Regions from separate parts of the Brevibacillus sp. NPDC003359 genome, predicted to be linked through region 1. Evidence: riboswitches for the same ligand, from Rfam matches in the RefSeq annotation. Region 1 holds a riboswitch; the other holds the start of a gene.

Region 1 (3,147 bases):
TTGTTCCTGGTGAATCGTCTCCTTCACTCTCATGAGGAGCCGTTTGATTTCTTCTTTATCTAGCAGTTCATCGGGAGTAATCGACAGGTAGTTCGAATACGTATTCCACCCACATGTGGCTACCATCTCTTCTTTTGATTGGAGCCATTCCCGTGCCAGCTCCATGGCAAAATTGCTCTCAGCTGCTACACTCGCAACCGTATATTCGGCGGGCGCGTACCAAGATACTTTCTTTACCCACGCCTGCAGCCGCTCTTTTGTCATGCTCTTCGGGTCAACCGTCAATCCGGCCAAGTACATGGCGTCGTAGTTTCCCGTGTCGTACAGCGCCTGGACGAGCTGCTGGTCACGCTTTACCTCCTTGACCAGCTTTTTCATATCACCGACTCGCACGCCAAACAAAGGCTCTTTAGCCCCATGCCGCAATAACGTTTTTTTCGTCTGTTCTGTCCCCATCGCTTCGAGCTTCTGCATGACTTCTTCCAGCGTCATCTTGTTACCCTCCTTTTTCTTCTATTAATAGGATAACCAGCAGCGTTACCTCCAACACGAAAAAACCCTCCATTCAAAGGAGAGCTTTTTCCTGAAGAGCTTGACGCGCTTTTGCGCTTTTTCTATCTTTACGCCTGACTGGTTACTTTGATATACGAAACATTTCTGACGTTGATGACAACATCATCGTACTGTAACCATCCGCCATCTTGATTTGCGACCATTTGAATGATCTCTTCCGGTTCCGTCGTTTCGATGCTAATCGTTTCGCCGCCCCCGGAAAAGTAAAATTGAATCACTTTTACTTCCTTCATAAAATCCCCTCCTATTCCTTCTAGTTATCGGATAGTTGGAAAATTTTTGTTACGGGTGATTTTCGGGAAATACTTTATGAACAATTAGTTAATTTTCCCTACCAAAACTTGACAAGGATATTTCTTTTGGCTTATATTTTCCATAATTATATCTAGCAAAATTCGACACATATTTACAATTTTTTCTATAAACCGAAAAAGGCAAAGTCATCGAAAGGTGGCGACGCAAAACCACGGGTCTACAGTCTAGTCTTTGACCATGATAGCCGGGTTGCCATCATCTTGTGACCATTTTTTGATGTTGGTAGCTTCGGTTGTTCCATTATGATGGAACGGCCTTTTTTTGTGTTTACTTTTTTGAAAGGAGGATGAAAGCATTTTCATTTTCATTACGGATGGCAAAGCATAACTTTTGAGACGTCAAACTTACACAACATGATTCAATCAGAGAAAATGATGGAGTGGAGAAGTTATGTACAAACAAGTAGAAACCGTACAAGATTTAGCAAAGTTTCATGAAATCAAAGAAGCAGTCTGGACAAGCATGGGCTTCGAAATGGAGTACGCGAAAGAAGGCTCTGCTCTGTTCCTTTTAATCGCTGATGATGGTGAAGCTGGTGGAACGTTTGAGATGACACCCTTTTCCAAATCAAGTCCTTATATGAAATCACTTTTTCAAGATGCTGTTACAGCAGACATGAAAGTAATGGAGGTAGACAGTCTCGCTGTTTTGCCGAAATACCGCGGACAACTAGGGCAGAAAGGCATTTGCCTGATGATAGATTTCGCTGAAAAGCATGGTTACACCCACGCAATCGGTGTAGCAGATCCTACTTTTTTTAAGTTTGTTAACAAGAAATACCAAGTAAAGGCAACTCAGACCAGAGATATCGTCTTTTACAAAGGGGCCGACGCCATTCCGACCCTTTTCCACTTAAAAGAAGTCTATGAAAATAAGCACGATCCCAAATATTCCTGGTACAATTCGTCATCCAACCAAGTAAAAGTTGAGGTAGGTGGGTAACATGGATAACATTGATCTATTGAGAAGAAGAAACAATTGGGTCGTAATCGTATTCGCAAGTATTATTACGGTTGTTCAGGTCTTAAACCTTTTTCTAGGCGTATCGTACACATTCGTTCTCACGATACTGGGTATTTTGTATGGCGTGCTGGCACCTTTTACTTACATCTCCAATCGCCCGAGCTTCCGTGAAAAAGCAGCGCCCTTCATGAAGTTTTTCAACCTCGCCGTAATCGGGATTTTCATGTTCATCATAGTTGGACTAGACCCGCATATGATCAATATCATGACCATTATGTTCTTTGTAGCAGTCATGGGGATTTATCAAGACCGACTCATTAATATTTTGACGATTGTATCAACATTGGGTATTGTCTCTTACTACTTCCTGACACAAAGAGAGACGATTTTCCATTCGACTAATAATCTTGATCTGATGTACTTCCTGCTTACCTTCTGCTTCGTCTCTGTCACGAGCATGATGCATGCAGTATTCAATAACAAGCTGCAACAAGAAAGCGAGCAACAAAAGCAAGAAGCGATTGCCTCGAAGGAATCGTTGCAACGTGTTCTGGATCAGATCAATGAATCACTCGGCTCTATGCAAGACTATCAAGAGAATTTGAACAAGGTGACGGATGGCGTGAACATTCGTGCTGTGGAAACAGTTGCTTCCCTGCAAGACATTATGGAGTCCTTTACGATCCAAACCGGCAATACGGACGAGCTGCGTCGGGAAATGAGCTCGACGAATCTGCAAGTTGAGGACATGACCCGCTCTGTTACGGAGATGCATGAGTACGTAGAATCGACCAAAGAAGCCACTAACGAGAGCGGCAAACGCATCGGCAACATCGGCAATGACTTTGAACGATTCATCACGGATATCCAAGGTACGAATCAGCTGATCCAAGAGCTCAATAAGGAAACTGAATCGATTGGGAAAATCATTCAAACTATTTCCGAGATTTCTGCACAAACCAATCTGTTGGCACTCAATGCCACGATTGAAGCATCTCGCGCAGGTGAACACGGCCGAGGCTTTGCTGTCGTAGCGGATGAAGTACGCAAGCTGGCTGAATCCTCCAAGCTATCCTCTGAGTCGATCTCGAACCTGCTCATGACCATACGCGAAAAAATGAAGCTCGTATCGGATATGATTTCCGAGTCACAAACTTCTTTTGAGAAAAATAGCGAGGGCATCCTCGAAGTACAAGAAATGTTCACCAATGTAGACAACTACATGCAAAACTTTGCGGATAAAACGAAAAACCTGCAAGAGTTCATCATCCATGTTCACAGCATGATTCAGGAAGT
Region 2 (3,147 bases), on a different contig from region 1:
GCTACTCGCTGAGAATGTCCACTTGTGTATCGATCTCGTGCGTCAATGGAAGCAGCCATTGTCGTTAAGAAGTTGTGATTGAATGATTTGACCTCTTCTACTTTTTGCTGAAGTCTTTGAAGATTGTCATAGTAATGATGAAACACGTAGCTGATCGTAATAAACGCAATCATCATCGGGACTAATGTCAGCGGGCCATACGACTCGACTAAGCGTGAACCAACCCCCGCTAGAATTAATAGCAACAAGTAAGTCGAGGTAAAGCCTTTTGCCATCATCTTTACGGTTCGTGCCCAAGTCATTTGATGAAAATAGGAGATACCCAATCCACATAATGTCAGATTCACAAACCAATAAACAACAGCCAAGAACAAATCGCTAATAATAGGAGAAACGGTTCCGAAGCTTTCGATCCAATCTTTCAAAAACGATACTGTCCATATAGTCATTAACAATTGCCCAATATTAATAATAGCCTTTAACGGATTAAACCTTACCAGGAAAGCAATGATTAAAGACTCGATAACAGCAGCCCATACCCCTACCCATACACCGTACAACAAGATACCCGAAAAGATTACAGCATTGTTCACTGTTAAAATCGTATTCGATATACGCACGGGAGCAAAACAAGAAAAAATGGTCAAGAGGGTATAGGTAGATAATACCCCCCAATGCTCACGAACGGCCCATTCAGATGAAGATGTGTAAAAAATATAGATTGCTGCAATGACAAATCCAACCTGTACAACAATCCCCTTTATCCAGTTCGCATAATCAGTTTTTTGTCGCATAACTTTTACCTTCGCGAAGTTGTAGTAATGAAATAGGTTTATTCATCAATCGCTGAACAAGTAAAAAGGCGCCTAACATAATAAAAATATCGCCGATGCTAATCATTCGAGGAATGATAGATGGCATGTAGATGACATCCGTTAAAAATGGAAAATTTGAACTTTCCGTCAATACACTATGCTTGAAATTCGTTCCGTTTATAACTGGCTCTAGATCATAAGGAAGCTTTGCTGCTTGGACTAAATCGATTGGCATTTTTCCATTGTTAGACCAAATTGCAATCGCATTCAGAAACCAGCCGATTAAAAATATCCGCATATCTTCAAATTCTCGGTTAAAAATGAGGAAAGCCAAAATAAACACATACGCGATCGATATGAAAACGCCACCAAATGAAGGGAAGAAAACTGCACAAGCCTGTAGCAGTATGGTAATAACAAGAAGCTTCACTTGATTGAATTTAGGAAATTGTTTGATTCTTCCCCCTCGCAGCAATGCTACGAGAAAAGATAGGGCAATTACATCCAATAACATGTTGTTTCCTCCAAGCTTGAAGAAAAAACACCACTCAGCCAAGCGGTGTTTGTTTCTCCAATACGCTTATTATCCAATATGGAAGTTTGCAGATGTAGCTGCTACGATTGCTACCACCATCATAATTGCCGCGAACCATTTTTTCATTTTCTTTTCCCCCCTTCAGGCATAGTGGAGAAAGCTGGCTTCGCTACTGGCTCCATACGGACCAAGCGACCAGATACAGTCCGTACTTCTTTGCTTCTTTCCTACCTTTATTTTACACATAAGTGACAAAATTCGGCAATCATAGATTCATAGTCTATTCGATTTAATTACAGCTAGTTCTATTTAACTAGAACTATGTTCACACCAGCGCTGCCAATATCGCCTTTTGTGCGTGCAATCTATTTTCAGCCTGATCAAAAATAACAGAGCGCGATCCGTCGATAACCCCGGTTGTCACTTCTTCTCCACGATGTGCTGGTAAGCAATGCAAGAAGAGATAATCACGATCTGCTGCTGCTACCAATTTTTCGTTCACTTGATAGTCGGCAAATGCTTTTAATCGCACCTCATTTTCTTCTTCAAAACCCATACTAGTCCAAACGTCCGTGTATACAGCATCTGCCCCCATGACAGCCTCTGTCGGATCAGTGGTTACCATCATGTTGCCGCCGCTTTGTTTCGCGTATGCTGTAGCTTTTGCGACAATTGTTGCATCCATTTCGTAGCCAACCGGAGTAGCCACCCGCACATCCAGACCTAGCAGAGCTGCGCCCAGCACCAGTGAGTTCGCCACGTTGTTGCCGTCTCCTACATAGGCGAGCTTGACTCCTTTCAACTTGCCTTTGTGCTCCCAGATCGTCAGCAGATCAGCCAATGCCTGACAAGGATGGTACAGATCAGTCAAGCCATTGATAATGGGGATCGACGCGTGCTCGGCAAGCTCTTCTACATAGGAGTGGGAAAAGGTGCGAATCATGATGGCATCCACGTACCGGGAGAGAACTTTTGCTGTGTCGCTGATCGGCTCACCGCGCCCGAGCTGTAGCTCTTTTCCGCTCATAAACATCCCCAAGCCGCCCAACTGATGCATCCCTACTTCAAAGGAGACGCGCGTACGGGTCGAAGCCTTGTCAAAGATCATTCCCAACGTCTTGCCTTGCAAAGGCTGGAATGGCTGTCCCAGCTTTTGCAATTGCTTGACGTGAGCAGACAGATGGAGCAGCTCCATCAATTCTTCTCCGTTGAATTCATCGACGCGTAAGAAATCTTTTCCTTTATGCTTTTGTAACGGCAAGTTTTGAAAGTGTTCCAATATCTTCACTGGCTGCATGCGAGCCACCTCTTTTCTTCATAATCGACTTCACGTATAACTCGAACGTATCGACAGCGGAGAACAATGGCACACCTTGTTGTACCATACGGCTTCGCAGAGCAAATCCTGTCCGGCCCTGACGGTTGCCTTTCGTCGCAGTAACGAGAGCGAAAGCCGCTTCTTCCTTTTGCAACAGCTCGATCCACGCTGCTTCATCTGCCACGACATGCTTTACGACAATTCCTTCGGCTGTCAGCCACTCAGCAGTTCCTGGGGTCGCCGCCAGATTGGCGCCGTCTGCTTGCATTTGCCCGATTAACTCTCTTACATTGTCCTGCTTATCTCCATCTGCCAAAGAAATCATGACCAACTGACCTTTTTGCCAGTCGCCGTACAAATTGTCCTTGAAAGCAAAAGCCTTGCCTGCTGCTTCTTCAAATGAACGCCCCAAGCCGAGAACTTCCCCCGTCGATTTCATCTCTGGACCCAGTACCGGGTCTACGCCGTTCAGCTTGATC

The links. Region 1 has a riboswitch for cyclic di-GMP ahead of ACFYU8_RS30110 (N-acetyltransferase). Riboswitches for the same ligand answer to the same signal wherever they lie in the genome.
Region 2: linked by a shared signal. The riboswitch ahead of ACFYU8_RS15880 (DUF5317 domain-containing protein) and the one ahead of ACFYU8_RS30110 (N-acetyltransferase) in region 1 are both predicted to bind cyclic di-GMP.

The regions. Positions count from the first base shown of each region.
Region 1 is NZ_JBIAOR010000026.1:15,120-18,266, reverse strand. Features, by position in the region: gene ACFYU8_RS30120 (DNA alkylation repair protein) at 1-492, opposite strand, end outside; gene ACFYU8_RS30115 (hypothetical protein) at 621-806, opposite strand; cyclic di-GMP riboswitch class I at 997-1,085, shown strand; gene ACFYU8_RS30110 (N-acetyltransferase) at 1,279-1,830, shown strand; gene ACFYU8_RS30105 (methyl-accepting chemotaxis protein) at 1,832-3,147, shown strand, end outside.
Region 2 is NZ_JBIAOR010000005.1:32,426-35,572, forward strand. Features, by position in the region: gene ACFYU8_RS15875 (HD-GYP domain-containing protein) at 1-794, opposite strand, end outside; gene ACFYU8_RS15880 (DUF5317 domain-containing protein) at 778-1,329, opposite strand; cyclic di-GMP riboswitch class II at 1,500-1,583, opposite strand; gene argF (ornithine carbamoyltransferase) at 1,676-2,647, opposite strand; gene carB (carbamoyl-phosphate synthase (glutamine-hydrolyzing) large subunit) at 2,592-3,147, opposite strand, start outside.